One region of the Streptomyces sp. NPDC058401 genome, then DNA from elsewhere that is predicted to be linked to it. Evidence: riboswitches for the same ligand, from Rfam matches in the RefSeq annotation. Region 1 holds a riboswitch; the other holds the start of a gene.
The links. A riboswitch is a leader RNA that binds a small molecule or an ion and turns the genes downstream of it on or off. The one in region 1 is predicted to bind cyclic di-AMP.
Positions count from the first base shown of each region.

Region 1 (7,777 bases):
ACGAGCGGTTTCGGACAGGGGTGACGCGGACCATTGTGGCCCGAGGCACCGACAACGCCGACTCCGACCCAGGACTGGGCCGGGAACTTCTCCGCCTGCCGACACGCTTGCATACAGTGGCAGGTCTGACAGGAATCTCTGCATCGCGATCGAAGGGACCACATGCCCATGGGTCACACGGCCACAGCTCACGCCGGCTCCGGCGGCCTCACAGCGACCGAGCACCGGCTGGCCAACGGCCTGCGCGTGGTGCTGTCCGAGGACCACCTGACCCCGGTCGCCGCGGTCTGCCTCTGGTACGACGTCGGCTCGCGCCACGAAGTCAAGGGACGTACGGGCCTGGCTCACCTCTTCGAGCACCTGATGTTCCAGGGCTCGAAGAACGTCTCCGGCAACGGCCACTTCGAACTGGTCCAGGGAGCCGGCGGTTCCCTCAACGGAACCACCAGCTTCGAGCGGACCAACTACTTCGAGACGATGCCGACCCACCAGCTGGAGCTCGCGCTGTGGCTGGAGGCGGACCGGATGGGCTCGCTGCTGGCCGCCCTGGACGACGAGTCCATGGAGAACCAGCGCGACGTCGTCAAGAACGAGCGCCGCCAGCGGTACGACAACGTCCCGTACGGCACGGCCTTCGAGAAGCTGACGGCCCTGGCCTACCCGGAGGGCCACCCGTACCACCACACCCCGATCGGCTCCATGGCCGATCTGGACGCCGCGTCCCTGGAGGACGCGCGCGCGTTCTTCCGTACGTACTACGCGCCCAACAACGCGGTGCTCTCGGTCGTCGGCGACATCGACCCCGAGAAGACGCTCGCCTGGGTCGAGAAGTACTTCGGCACGATCCCCGGGCACGACGGCAAGCAGCCGCCGCGCGACGGCTCGCTGCCCGAGATCATGGGCGGGCAGCTGCGCGAGGAGATCGTCGAGGAGGTACCGGCCCGTGCGCTGATGGCGGCCTACCGGCTCCCGCACGACGGCACCCGCGAGTGCGACGCCGCCGACGTGGCGCTGACCGTCCTGGGCAGCGGCGAGTCCTCCCGGCTCCACAACCGCCTGGTGCGCCGCGACCAGAGCGCCGTCGCGGCCGGTTTCGGCATGCTGCGCCTCGCCGGCGCGCCCTCGCTGGGCTGGCTGGACGTCAAGACCTCCAGCGGGGTCGAGGTGCCCGCCATCGAGGCGGCCGTCGACGAGGAGCTCGCGCGGTTCGCCGCCGAGGGCCCGACGGCCGAGGAGATGGAGCGCGCGCAGGCCCAGCTGGAGCGAGAGTGGCTGGACCGGCTGAGCACGGTGGCCGGCCGCGCCGACGAACTGTGCCGCTTCGCGGTGCTGTTCGGCGACCCGCAGCTCGCGCTGACCGCCGTCCAGCGCGTCCTCGACATCACCGCCGAGGAGGTGCAGGCCGTGGCCGCGGCCCGACTGCGCCCGGACAACCGTGCGGTGCTCGTCTACGAGCCGATCGCCGCGGATGACATCGAAGAGACCGACGCGAGCGACCAGAACGAGGGGGCGGAGCAGTGAGCGACACCGCAGCCGACACCGCAGCCGACACCGCAGCCGTCACGATGACCTTCCACCCGCGCCCCGAGGCCGGCGAACCGCAGCCGTGGGCCTTCCCGGCCCCCGAGCGCGGGGTCCTGGCCAACGGCCTGACCCTGCTGCGCTGCCAGCGTCCGGGCCAGCAGGTGGTCGCGGTCGAGATCAACCTCGCCGCCCCGCTCGACGCGGAGCCCGAGGGCCTCGACGGGGTGGCCACGATCATGGTGCGCGCCCTGTCCGAGGGCACCGACAAGCGTTCCGCCGAGGAGTTCGCCGCCGAGCTGGAGCGCTGCGGCGCCACCCTCGACGCGCACGCCGACCACCCGGGCCTGCGGGTCTCCCTGGAGGTTCCGGCCTCCCGCCTGCACAAGGCGCTGGGGCTGGTCGCCGAGGCCCTGCGCGCGCCGGCCTTCGCCGACGCCGAGGTCGACCGCCTGGTGCGCAACCGGCTCGACGAGATCCCGCACGAGAGCGCCAACCCGCAGCGCCGCGCCGCGAAGCAGCTCTCGAAGGAGCTCTTCCCGGCGTCGCTGCGGATGTCGCGCCCGCGCCAGGGCACCGAGGAGACGGTCGCCCGCATCGACTCCGCGGCCGTACGCGCCTTCTACGAGGCCCACGTGCGCCCCGCGACCGCCACCGCGGTGGTCGTGGGCGACCTGACCGGCATCGACCTGGACGCCGTCCTGGCCGACACCCTGGGCGCGTGGACCGGTGACACCACCGCCCCGCGCGCGGTTGCGCCGATCACCGCCGACGACACGGGCCGCGTGGTCATCGTGGACCGCCCCGGCGCGGTCCAGACGCAGCTGCTGATCGGCCGCATCGGGGCCGACCGGCACGACCGGGTCTGGGCGCCCCAGGTGCTCGGCACGTACTGCCTGGGCGGCACGCTCACCTCCCGGCTGGACAAGGTGCTGCGCGAGGAGAAGGGGTACACGTACGGCGTGCGCGCCTTCGGCCAGGTGCTGCGCTCCACCGCCGACGGCAAGGGCGCCTCGATGCTCGCCATCAGCGGCTCGGTGGACACCCCGAACACCGGCCCGGCCCTGGACGACCTCTGGACGGTGCTGCGCACCCTCGCGGAGGGCGGTCTGACCGACGCCGAACGGGACGTGGCCGTGCAGAACTTGGTGGGGGTGGCCCCGCTGAAGTTCGAGACGGCGGCCTCCGTGGCGGGCACGCTCGCCGACCAGGTCGAGCAGGAGCTGCCGGACGACTACCAGGCGCAGTTGTACGCGCGGCTCGCCGAAACCGGCACGGTGGAGGCCACTTCGGCGGTCGTGAGCGCCTTCCCGGTGGACCGTCTGGTCACGGTCCTGGTGGGCGACGCCTCGCAGATCGAGGAGCCCGTACGGGCGCTCGGCATCGGCGAAGTGACCGTGGTCACCAACTGATCGTCAGTTGATCTCCGGCTGATGTCCGGCGGGCCGTCAACTGGCCCGCCGCTCAAGGGGCTCCGGCGGCTTGTCCGCCGGGGCCCCTTTTGTCCTTATTTTCCCTTTAGTGGTGTGGTTGCTTGTATGCGGTGTGGCGTACGCAACAAAAGGGCGCGTCTGTTTGGCGATTGACTGATGATCCGCCTAGCGTCGGCCGTGCTGTTCGTCAGTTGTAACCGCCGCACCCGCGGCACCGGACAGCGATCGCCGAGTCCCCGTCAGGCGCGAGCCTGGGGAGCCGGGGACCCACTTGTGTCCCTGGGGTGAATCGGACCGCCTCGCAAGAGGGGGCCCGTAGGAGACCTTCCTGCTCCGAACCCGTCAGCTAACCCGGTAGGCGAGAGGGAAGGAAAGGATCAACCTCTTCATGGCGTTTGGCAGTCGTGCAGCCGGTTCCGGTTCCGGCAAGCACCGTGGTTCGAGCCGTCTCAGCCGCAGGACCGCCGGCTACGCCGGCATAGCCGCCCTCGCCACCACTGGTGTCGTCGGCTCCCTCGCCGGTCCCGCGTTCGCCGCGGACCACTCGCCCTCCATCGAGGACACCGGCACCCTCAACACCATCGTGGTGGCCGACGAGCTCGCCGGTGACGTCGAGGCCCAGGCCCAGTCCCAGCAGCGGGCCGCCGAGGCCGCCGCCGCCAAGGCGCAGGCCGAGGCCGACGCCAAGCAGCGCGCCGCCGAGGCCAAGGCGAAGGCCGAAGCCCAGGCGAAGGCCGAGCGCGAGGCCGCCGAGCGCGCCGCCCGCGAAGAGGAGCGCAAGCGCCTCAACACCTTCGTCTCGCCGATCGACGGCTCCTACGTCAGCACGCAGTACCACGCGGGCGGCGGCATGTGGTCCTCCGGCAGCCACACCGGCATCGACTTCCACGCCTCCTCCGGCACCTCCGTGCACGCGGTCGGCCTGGGTACCGTGGTCGAGGCGGGCTGGGGCGGCGCGTACGGCAACAACGTCGTCATCAAGCACGCCGACGGCACGTACACCCAGTACGGGCACATGTCCTCGCTGAACGTCTCCGTCGGCCAGCAGGTCACCCCGGGCCAGCAGATCGGCCTGTCGGGCTCCACCGGCAACTCCAGCGGTCCGCACCTGCACTTCGAGGCCCGCACCGGCGCCGACTACGGTTCGGACATCAACCCGCTCACGTACCTGCGCTCGCACGGCGTCAGCGTCTGACCCGCTCGCCACGCACCACACGTCTTCCGCGAAGGCCCCGGCTCTCTGAGAGCCGGGGCTTTTGTCGTGCTCCGTGCCCCGCGTTGTGTGAATGTTTCGTATTTCAGGCCGTCCTCGGAAATTATCGTGTGTTGCAATAGAGTCGCAACGCGCACAGCCATACGAAAAAGGCGGAGGTCCGGTCTTGCGTATTCCCGCGCACACGGTATGCACAGCGATCCGCGACGACATCGTCTCCGGGGTGTTCGGGCCCGGCGCCCGGCTGACCGAGGAAGTGCTGGCCCGCCGGTACGGGGTCTCGCGCGTCCCCGTGCGCGAGGCGCTGCGCACGCTGGAGTCCGAGGGGTTCGTGACCACCCGCCGGCACGCGGGCGCCTGCGTGGCCGAGCCGACCGCGCAGGAGGCGGCCGACCTCCTGGAGCTGCGGATGCTCCTGGAGCCCCTCGCGGCCGCCCGGGCGGCCCGGCGGCGCAGCGAGGCCCACCTGAAGGTGCTGCGCGGCCTGGTCAGGCTGGGGCAGGAGCGGGCCAGGAGGGGGCAGGGGGAGGATCTGCGCTCCCTGGGCGGCTGGTTCCACGAGACGCTCTCCCAGGCCTCTGGCAGCCCCGGGCTCATCGCACTGCTCACCCAGATGCGTCACAAGGTGGCCTGGATGTACGTGGTGGAGGCCCCGGTGCGGCCCGTGGAGTCCTGGGCGGAGCACGGCGCGATCGTGGACGCGGTGGCCCGGGGCGACGCCGAGCGGGCCCGGGCGCTGACCGCGGTGCACGTGGACCGGGCGGCGGGGGCGCACCGGCTGCGCGTGAGGACTTTGCAACCTGCCGTAAACACGGCAAGCGTTCCGCATTAACAAACGGCGTATACAAAGGGGGGATATCCGGGCCGGGTAATCGGGCCCGCGCGCCCGGGTGTCCCGTACGGCTTTTATGGCCGGAATTCCTGCCGCCGGAATGGAGTGCGCAGGAATGGATGCGGGTATTCCGTCCGGCCCCGGCCGGGGCCCCGAAAGCAGCGAAGCCGTTGCCCTCGACCGTCGTGGTGGTCGGGGGCAACGGCTTCGCCGTGCAAGTCCTGCGGATCCTGCGAGTCCTGCGGGTCGAACCCGAAGGGGTCAGACGGTCTCGGGGAGCTCCTCGAGGCCCTCGGCGACCAGCTTCGCGAGGCGGTCCAGTGCGGCCTCGGCGCCATCGGCGTCGGACGAGAGGACGATCTCCTCGCCGCCCTGGGCGCCCAGGCCCAGAACCGCCAGCATGGAGGCGGCGTTGACGGGGTCGCCGCCGGCCTTCGCGATGGTCACCGGGACGCCGGAAGCGGTCGTCGCGCGGACGAAGATCGAGGCGGGACGAGCGTGCAGGCCCTCGGCCCAGCCGACGTTGACGCGGCGCTCTGCCATGGTGATGCCCTTCAGGTTCTTACGGTTGTCTAGACCAGTCTCTCACGACGTCCGGAATGGTCGAACCGACCTTCGGCCCGACTTTCCCGCCGTTCGACCTACCCCAGCTTGCCCTGATTCGAGTCAGCTTGCCCGATGCGCCGCGCCCAGGCCACTCGACGCGTTCGCGCCTTAAGGTGACCCCATGACGACCGAGTCCGACCCCTCGTACCCGGACCACTGGGAAGCCGACGTCGTCCTTCGGGACGGCGGGACCGCCCGGATCCGGCCCATCACCACCGAAGACGCGGGCCGGCTGGTCAGCTTCTACGAGCAGGTCTCGGACGAGTCCAAGTACTACCGGTTCTTCGCCCCCTACCCCCGGCTCTCCGACCGCGACGTGCACCGCTTCACGCACCACGACTACGTGGACCGGGTCGGCCTCGCCGCGACGATCGGCGGCGAGTTCATCGCCACCGTCCGCTACGACCGGATCGACGCCGACGGCCGCTCGGCCACCGGACCCTCCGACGAGGCCGAGGTCGCCTTCCTCGTCCAGGACGCCCACCAGGGGCGCGGAGTCGCCTCCGCCCTGCTCGAACACATCGGCGCGGTCGCCCGCGAACGCGGGATCCGCCGCTTCGCGGCCGAGGTGCTGCCCGCCAACGGCAAGATGATCAAGGTGTTCACCGACGCCGGCTACCAGCAGAAGCGCAGCTTCGAAGACGGCTCCGTCCACCTCACCCTCGACCTCGAACCGACCGCCGAGTCCCTCGCCGTCCAGCGCGCCCGCGAGCAGCGCGCCGAGGCCCGCTCCGTCCAGCGGCTGCTGTCCCCCGGATCGGTGGCGGTGATCGGAGTCAGCCGCTCCCTCGCGGGCGTGGGTGCGGCGGCCCTGCGCAACCTGCGCGACAGCGGCTTCCACGGCCACCTCTACGCCGTCAACGAGGCGGTCACCCGCGATCTGCTCGACGGCGTACGGGCCTACCCCACGCTCGGCGCCGTCGGCGCCCCGGTCGACCTCGCCGTCATCGCGGTCCCGGCGGACCGGGTCCCGGACGCGGTCGCGGCCTGCGGAGAACACGGGGTGCAGGGCCTGGTCGTCCTGTCCGCCGGATACGGGGAGAGCGGGGCCGAGGGCATGGCCCGCCAGCGCGAACTGGTGCGGCAGGTGCGCTCCTACGGGATGCGGCTGATCGGACCGAACGCCTTCGGGGTGATCAACACGGCCCCCGAGGTGGAGCTGAACGCCTCCCTGGCCCCCGCTCCGGCCCCCGCGCGGGGACGGGTAGGCCTCTTCACCCAGTCCGGGGCGATCGGCATCGCACTGCTCTCCGGGCTGCTGCGGCGCGGGGAGGGACTGTCCTCCTTCGTCTCCGCCGGGAACCGGGCCGACGTCTCCGGCAACGACATCCTCCAGTACTGGTACGACGACGAGGCCACCGACGTCGCACTCATGTACCTGGAGACCCTGGGCAACCCGAGGAAGTTCACCCGGCTCGCCCGGCGCACCGCGGCCGTCAAGCCGGTGGTCGTCGCCAGGGGCGGCCGGCACACCCCCGCCGGACACGTGGTCCCCGGCACCCGGCTGCCCGAGGCGACCGTCTCGGAGCTGCTGCGGCAGGCGGGCGTCATCCGGGTCGACACGGTGACCGAGCTGGTGGACGTGGGCCTGCTGCTGGCCTCGCAGCCCGTACCGGCCGGGCCGCGGGTGGCCATCCTCGGCAACTCCGAATCGCTCGGCGTGCTCACCTACGACGCCTGCCTGACGGAAGGGCTGCGGCCGCTGCCGCCGCTCGACCTGACCACGGCCGCCTCGCCGGAGGACTTCCGTACGGCCGTCTGCGCCGCGCTGGCCTCGCCGGACACCGACGCCGTCGTCGTCACCGCGATCCCCTGGGTGAGCGAGCACGCGCTCGCCGACGATCTGGCCGAGGCCCTGCGGGCGGCCGCCGCCGCGCACCCCGGCAAGCCGGTCGCCGTGGTCCACGTGGAACTGGGAGCCCTCGCGGAGGCGCTCTCGGCGGCCACGGCGCCGACCGCCGCGACGCAGTTCGCGAACGCCCTGCCCGCGACGCTGCCGACGCCCGCGACGGCCCTGGCGGCCCTGGCCGGGGCCGATGCCGGGCGCGGCGCCGACGCCCCGCCCGCCTCCGTGCCCGTCACCGCGCCCGCGGCCCCGGCCGCGCCCTTCCGGCCGGAGCCGGCGTCCGACGCTGCGGGGAACACGGCCGTGCCCGCTCCCGGAACCGCCCG
Region 1 covers NZ_JBHXKA010000001.1:95,193-102,969, forward strand. The annotation lists gene ACFWNV_RS00330 (M16 family metallopeptidase) at 163-1,521, shown strand; gene ACFWNV_RS00335 (M16 family metallopeptidase) at 1,566-2,933, shown strand; cyclic di-AMP (ydaO/yuaA leader) riboswitch at 3,171-3,330, shown strand; gene ACFWNV_RS00340 (M23 family metallopeptidase) at 3,343-4,149, shown strand; gene ACFWNV_RS00345 (GntR family transcriptional regulator) at 4,334-4,999, shown strand; gene ACFWNV_RS00350 (HPr family phosphocarrier protein) at 5,261-5,542, opposite strand; gene ACFWNV_RS00355 (GNAT family N-acetyltransferase) at 5,727-7,777, shown strand, end outside.

Region 2 (7,777 bases), on a different contig from region 1:
GGTGACGCAGGCGCCCTTGGCCCACCACTCGGGGAGCATCGCCAGGGCCTCGTCGCCGAACGGGTTCACGCCCGGGCCCGCGGCCAGGGAGTGGCCGACCAGCACGTGCAGGCACTTGACCCGGTCCGGCATGCCGCCGGCGCTCGGGAAGCCCTGGAGCACCTCGATGGCGTCGCGGCGGGTGATGTAGTCCTCGTGCGCGGCCCGGTAGGCGTCGGCCAGCTCCGGGTCCACGGCGAGGCGGGCCTGCATCTCCTTCATCACGCCGTTGGCTTCCAGCGTGCCGATCGCACCGGCGGCGCGCGGGCAGGTCAGGTAGTACAACGTCGGGAAGGGGGTGCCGTCGGGGAGCCGCGGGGCGGTCTCCACCACGTCCGGCTGCCCGCAGGGGCAGCGGTGCGCGATGGCGCGGAGCCCGCGCGGGGGGCGGCCGAGCTGCTGTTCGAACGCCTCGATGTCGGCGGCGGTCGGCTCGGTCCGGTCGGTCTGGGGCGGGGGCGTCTGCATGCCTGGAGGAAGTCTTTTCGTTCTCGTGGATGGGTGGGACTCAGTCGCCCGGGCGGTCGGCCTTGTCGACGCCGTCCCAGACGTTGGAGTACCAGGGCCGGTCGGTGGCGGCCTGTCCGCTGCGGCGCTGCTCGCCCGCGGCGGCTCCGGGGTCGGTCATGATGTAGCTGATCTCCCCCGGCCGGACGAAGTGCAGGTGCTTGCGCGCCTGCTGCTCGGCGTACGCGTTGTCCTGCCAGCGGGCCTTCTCGTCGCGCAGCCGTTCCAGCCGGTCCCGCGCGGAGACGGCGTCCTTCTGCTGCTTCGCGATCTCCGAGCGCTGGGACACGTACTGGCGCATCGGATACGCGAGGGCGACGACCAGGGTACAGAGGACGAGCACGAGCAGCGCGGCCCGGCCGGTGAGCCGGCTGCGGCGGACCTGCCGGCGGGACTGCGAGCGGTACACGTGCGCCGCGGTCCGCTCACCGAGCTGCTTGAGCCTGGTCGCGGTCGAGAACGTGGCGAACCGGTCCCGGTTCCCGGCCATTGATCCGCCTCCCCTATATGCGCACGACGCACTACGTCCCCGCACACGGTACGGGACCGAGTGCGGGGACGTAGGGAGGCTTGCGCCCTAAAGGACTGATCAGCCCTTGAAGCGCGGGAACGCGGAGCGGCCCGCGTACACCGCGGCGTCGTCGAGGATCTCCTCGATGCGCAGCAGCTGGTTGTACTTGGCGACACGGTCCGAGCGGGCCGGGGCGCCGGTCTTGATCTGACCGCAGTTCACGGCGACCGCGAGGTCGGCGATGGTGACGTCCTCGGTCTCACCGGAGCGGTGCGACATCATGCACTTGAAGCCGTTGCGCTGGGCCATCTCGACGGCGTCCAGGGTCTCGGTCAGCGAACCGATCTGGTTCACCTTGACGAGCAGGGCGTTCGCCGAGCCCTCTTCGATGCCGCGGGCGAGACGCTCCGGGTTGGTGACGAAGAGGTCGTCGCCGACGATCTGGACCTTGGAGCCCAGGCGGTCGGTGAGGGTCTTCCAGCCGTCCCAGTCGTCCTCGAACAGCGGGTCCTCGATGGAGACCAGCGGGTACGCCTCGACGAGCTCGGCGTAGTAGTCGGTCATCTCGGCGGCCGAGCGGGACTTGCCCTCGAACTCGTAGTTGCCGTCCTTGTAGAACTCGGACGCGGCGACGTCGAGCGCGAGCGCGATCTGCGTGCCCGGGACGTAGCCGGCCTGCTTGATGGCCTCGACGATGAGGTCCAGCGCGGCACGGTTCGACTCGAGGTTCGGCGCGAAGCCGCCCTCGTCGCCCAGACCGGTGGAGAGGCCCTTGGTGTGCAGGACCTTCTTGAGGGTGTGGTAGACCTCGGCACCCCAGCGCAGCGCCTCGGAGAAGGACTCCGCGCCGATCGGGGCGATCATGAACTCCTGGATGTCGACGTTGGAGTCGGCGTGCGACCCACCGTTCAGGATGTTCATCATCGGAACGGGCAGCAGGTGCGCGTTCGGGCCGCCGAGGTAGCGGAAGAGCGGGAGGTCGGAGGCCTCGGCCGCGGCGTGCGCGACGGCGAGGGAGACACCGAGGATGGCGTTGGCGCCGAGGGAGCCCTTGTTCTCGGTGGCGTCCAGGTCGATCATCGCCTGGTCGATCAGGCGCTGCTCGGTGGCGTCGTAGCCGACGAGCTCCGGGCCGAGCTGCTCGATGACGGCGAGGACCGCCTTCTCGACGCCCTTGCCCATGTAGCGGTTGGGGTCACCGTCGCGGAGCTCTACGGCTTCGAACGCTCCGGTGGAGGCGCCGGACGGGACTGCAGCACGGCCGGTGCTGCCATCGTCGAGGCCCACCTCGACCTCGACCGTGGGGTTGCCTCGGGAGTCCAGGATTTCCCGGGCTACGACGACGTCGATGGACGGCACGAGCATCTCCTTCTGGGATGTGACGCTGGGTGTGCGGTGGCATGTCAGGCCGTGGGATGGCCTTGCCGCTTAGAGCCTAACCGGCTCCGGGCACTCGGCCAGCCGACCGCCCGGGTCCTGGGACGAAAAAGGGCCTGAATGCCCCTCTTACGGGACATAGGGCCCTTGATCATCGATAGACCGGAGGCTCCGTCAGGCCGGAGGCGCGTGCACACAGCACCGCCCGGCGCGAAGGGGGTTGCGCGCCGGGCGGTGGAATTACGTGGTGGAGCTCCGTGCGGAACTACTGCGTGTCGCGAAAGCGGCCACGCCCGTTCTCACACGTTTCAGCTGAGGTTCAGCTTCTGACCCGGGTAGATCAGGTCGGCGTCCGAGACGATGTCCTTGTTCAGCTCGTAGAGCTTCTCCCAGCCGCCGGACACCTTGTTCGCGTCGGCGATCGCACCCAGCGTGTCGCCGGACTTGACCTCGTAGGAGCCGTTGCCCGTCTTGGGGGCCTCGGTCTTCGGCGCGGCCGCGGCGGCCGGACGCTCGGAGCGGGTCGTCGGAGCCTCGGCGCGCTTGGTCTCCTTCTTCGGCTCGGCCTTCTTCTCCACCTTCGGCGCCGGCTTCGGCTGGGCCTTCGGCTTGGCGGGGGTCTCCGCGGAGCCGCCGGTGTAGGAGGAGTTCGACAGGCCCACGCCACAGGACGGCCAGGCGCCCTTGCCCTGGCCCTTGAGGACCTTCTCGGCGATGGCTATCTGCTGCGACTTGGAGGCCTGGTTGGCCTGCGCGGCGTACGACTTGCCGCCGTACGCGGCCCACGTGGAGGACGAGAACTGCAGGCCGCCGTAGTAGCCGTTGCCCGTGTTGATGGACCAGTTGCCGCCGGACTCGCACGCGGCGACCCGGTCCCATTCGCCGGCGGTCGCGGCGGAAGCGGTGCCCGCGGCCATCAGCGGAGCGGCCACGGCGACACCGGCGACGCCGGCCAGCGTGACGATGCGGACGGCCTTGGAGCCGCGACGGTGCTTGCCCTTGCCCGAAAGCAGCATGGAGTTCTCCTCACCGACGCCTACGAGGTGAGCTGTCGGGTTCGGGCGAGTGAGTGCCCGGCCGAGCGACCTAGCGCTCGACTTAACCCCTAGCCGGTTCCGTGACCGTCTCTCAACGGCCGGTTCCGGCGCCTACCTTGGTTCCCCCGCTCCTGCCTTCGGCGCTTTACGCGACGAGTGTTCCCTCCGTCCGCCGGCAGGATTCGGCGATGCGGTCGAAGGAGCCCGCGGTGGCGAGCGATTCAGAAGGTAGACAGGTCTCCCCCCGATGTTCAACGAGGAACATCGGGGGGAAACGGTGCCTACTTGCACTCCCCGGAAGGGTGTTTGCGCAGGTGAGGGCGGGGTTTGCGGAACCCTCCGGGCCGGACACGCCAGTTGACCTGAAGAGACACATGTCTCACTTACAGAAAACGGACAATCAGCTGGTTCCGGACGCTTTAAGTGCCCCTATTGGTGCGTTAGATCCAGGTTCTGACCGGGCTTGATCAGGTCCGCATCGCCGCCGATGACCTGCTCGTTGGCCTCGTACAGCCCCTTCCAGCCGCCCTTCACTCCGTTGGCGTCCGCGATGGCGACGAGGTTGTCGCCCTCCTTCACGGTGTACGAAGGGTCCGACGCGGCGTCAGGCGCGGCCTGCGTCTCGACCGCGGCCTGGCCGCGGTGCTTGCCGCCGCCCTCGGTCGCGCCGGGGGCCGCCGGGGTGCTCGGGGCGGCCGCGTCGCCGGGTGCGGCCGGAGCCGTCGGGGCCGTGGGATCAACCGGGTTGACCGGATTTGTCGGGTTCGCCGAGTTCCCCTGGTCGGCCGGGGCCGTCGGGTTCGCCGGGTCTGACGGGCCGACGGGAGCCGTCGGGTCCACCGGGCTCACCGGCACCGTCGGGTCCACCGGGCTCACCGGAGCGGTCGGGTCCACCGGCGCGGTCGGATCCACGGACGGCGGCGCCGGAGTCGTGGGGTCCGTCGGGGCGGTGGGGTCCGTCGGGCTCGTGGGAGCCGTCGGGTCGCCCGGGAGGCCGGGAGGCGGCGCCTGGAGGTCCGGCGCGGGCATGACGGGGAGGTCGCCGGGCACGCCGACGGGATAGTCGGGCAGCGGCGAGCCCGAAGGCTCCGGCGCGGCCGGGCTCGTGGGCGTCGGGGCCCCGAAGTCCGTGGAGGGCTTGCCCGAGCCGGTGTGGGGCACGGAGTCGTCCGGGCGGGACGGGGCGGCGGGGGCGGCGGATCCGGAGCCCCCGGGCAGGCCCGGGTCCACCACGGCGGCGGGCGCGTCCTGCGTCAGCCCGGCCGGCACTCCGCACAGCGGCCACGCCTGGGGGCCCTGCGAGGCCAGGACCCGTTCGGCCACGGCGATCTGCTGGGAGCGGCTGGCGAGGTCGGCGCGCTCGGCGAAGTCGAGCCCGCCGGCGTTCTTCCACTGCTCCTGGCTGAACTGCAGCCCGCCGTAGGTGCCGCCCCCGAAGTTGGCACTCCACGTGCCACCGCTCTCGCACTCGGCGACCTTGTCCCATGTGGAGGTCTCCGCGGCGCTCGCGCCCGTGGCCGCGAGCAGCGGCAGGGCGAGGGCGGTGCCGGTGACTCCGGCGGTGACGACAAGTGCGGGCACTTGTCGGGGGCGTCTGTGGCGGCCGTTCCCGGAACGCATGAGGCTGCACCTTTCGCATAACGGCGGGGTAACGGCAGAACCTAGCGGCCTTCGAACGCCTGTCACAAGTTTGGGCTGTCAACTGACTTCCGGTCAGGCCGGTTTCAGGTGGTTTGGGCGGTGGATTCGGCGGTGAAGCGGACCGGGAGCGTCCGCAGCCCCCGCATGATGAGCCCGCCGCGCCAGCGCAGCTCCTCGGGAGCCACGGCCAGTTCCAGATCGGGCAGCCGCGTCAGCAGGGTCGCGAGCGCGGTCTGCCCTTCGAGCCGGGCGAGCGGGGCGCCCAGGCAGTAGTGGATGCCGTGCCCGTATCCGAGGTGCTGGTTGTCGGTCCGGGAGAGGTCCAGGGTGTCCGGGTCGGCGAACCGTTCGGGGTCCCGGTCGGCGGCCGCCAGGACCACCAGCACCGGGTCTCCGGCCGCGATGTCCTGGCCGCCGAGCTCGAAGGCCTCGGTGGCGAACCGCCAGGTGGCCAGCTCCACGGGTCCGTCGTAGCGCAGCAGCTCCTCCACGCCGGTGGCCAGCAGCCCGCTCTCCCCGGCCGCCAGGGAGCTCTGGAGGAGTGCGCGCTGCTCCGGGTTCATGAAGAGGGAGTGGACCCCGTTGCCGATGAGGTTGACCGTGGTCTCGAACCCCGCGAACAAGAGGATGAAGGCCATCGCGGTGGCCTCGGCCTCCGTCAGGTGGTCCCCGTGGTCGCTGGCCCGGATCAGATCGGAGATCAGGTCGTCGCCGAGGTCGTCGCGCTTGCGGTGGATGAGCTCCCCGAGATAGGTGCGCATCTGCTTCACGGACCGGGCCACCCCGCCGCGCGGGCCGCCGCCGTGCCGGATCATCATGCCCGCCCAGTCGCGGAAGTCGTCCTGGTCCTCTCGCGGTACACCGAGCATCTCGCAGATGGCGTAGATGGGGAGCGGGAAGGCGAACTCGTGGATGAGGTCGGCCTCCCCCTTCTCACAGAACTGGTCGATGAGGTGGTCGGTCAGTTCCTGCACCCTCGCGGTGAACTCGGCGACCCTGCGCGGGGTGAACGCCTTCGACACCAGCCGGCGCAGCCGGGTGTGGTCCGGCGGGTCGATGTTGAGGAGGTGCGTCATCAGCTCCGCCTTGCGCTCCCCCGGGATCCCGGTGCGGCCCTTGGCGTGCGCGGAGCCCGCGTGATGGGCCGGGTTCTTGCTGAGCCGCTGGTCGGCGAGGGCCTGGCGGGCGTCGGCGTACCGGGTGACGAGCCAGGCCTCGACCCCGCTGGGGAGCGTGGTGCGGTGCACGGGCGCGTGCTCGCGGAGCCAGGCGTACGCCGGGTACGGGTCGGTCGCGAACTCCCAGTCGAACAGGGTCGGCGGGGTGGGCGGGGTGGGCGGGGTGGATCCGGCGGCGGCTCCGGCGGCGGCTCCGCCCGTGGATCCGTCCACGGACTGGTCGGCGGCGGGCTCTTCGGGGGCTGCGGGGGTCTGCTCGTGCACCCGGAGACCGTATCCCGCCGACCATCCGTCACCCCATATGGCCTATTTATCGCGGCTGTCCGTAGATCGGCTCTGGCTTGACCTCACGTTCTCCGGCGTTCCTACTTTCGGTTTTGTGGATGTGAGGATCTTGAAAAGCAGCTTCGCGGTGGTGGAGAGACGGGCCGAGCATGCGGTCAAGTTCTTCTACTCCCACCTCTTCTGGCACAACCCCGGAGTCCGTGATCTCTTCCCGGCCTCCCTCGAAGACATGGAACGACAGCGGGACCGGCTCTTCGCCGCGCTCACCCATGTGATCGCCCACCTGGAGAACGAGACGCTCGTCCCCTATCTGCGCGACCTCGGCCGCGACCACCGCAAGTTCCTGGCGGGGCCCGAGCACTACGCGGCCGTGGGCACCAGCCTCATCGCCGCGCTCGCCGAGGCCTCCGGGTCCGCCTGGGATCACCAGGCGGAAAAAGCCTGGTCAGAGGCGTATCAGGTGATCGCCGAGGCGATGATGGCCGGCGCCGCCGCCAGCGAGGACCCGCCCTGGTGGGACGCGGAAGTGGTACGCCACCTGCTGTACGGGGAGGACATCGGCGTCCTCACCCTCCGCCCGCACCTGCACTTCCCCCACGTCCCCGGCCAGTACGCGAGCGTGAGCAGCGACCGGGTGCCGACCACCTGGCGCACGTACTCCCTGGGCAACGCCCCCCGCGCCGACGGAACGCTCGACCTGCACGTCAGCCGGATCGAGGGCGGCCGCCTCAGCACCGCCCTGATCCGCGAGACGCAGCCGGGGGACGTGCTGCGGCTCGGCGCCGCCGGCGGGCAGATGACCTTCCGCCGCGAGGACCGCCCGGTCAGCTTCATAGCCGCCGGCACCGGCTGGGCCCCGGTCCGCGCCATGCTGGAGGACCTGGCGGAACACCCTCCCGATCAGGACGTGCGGCTCTTCGTCGTCGCCCGGGACGCCGCACACCTCTACGACCGCCCGCTCATCGACGCGTACGCGGACTCCCTCGCCTGGCTGAGCGTCACCTACATCACCCCCGCCCCCGGCCGGCACCGCAACCAGGCCACCGGCCGGCTGGCGACCGCGCTCAGCAACCGCGGGCTCTGGCCCGACCAGGACGTCTACCTGAGCGGTCCGCCGCAGTTCATCCGGGAAACCTCGTACCTTCTGGAGGAACTCGGCGCGCGCCCCGACCGGATCTTCCACGACTCCGTACCCGCCGGCG
Region 2 covers NZ_JBHXKA010000042.1:5,579-13,355, forward strand. The annotation lists gene ACFWNV_RS17715 (DUF501 domain-containing protein) at 1-507, opposite strand, end outside; gene ACFWNV_RS17720 (septum formation initiator family protein) at 548-1,036, opposite strand; gene eno (phosphopyruvate hydratase) at 1,136-2,416, opposite strand; gene ACFWNV_RS17730 (transglycosylase family protein) at 2,743-3,450, opposite strand; cyclic di-AMP (ydaO/yuaA leader) riboswitch at 3,453-3,624, opposite strand; gene ACFWNV_RS17735 (transglycosylase family protein) at 3,901-5,052, opposite strand; gene ACFWNV_RS17740 (cytochrome P450) at 5,196-6,503, opposite strand; gene ACFWNV_RS17745 (globin domain-containing protein) at 6,703-7,777, shown strand, end outside.
Region 2: it holds a riboswitch for cyclic di-AMP, as region 1 does, so the genes downstream of both, ACFWNV_RS17730 (transglycosylase family protein) here and ACFWNV_RS00340 (M23 family metallopeptidase) in region 1, are expected to answer to the same signal.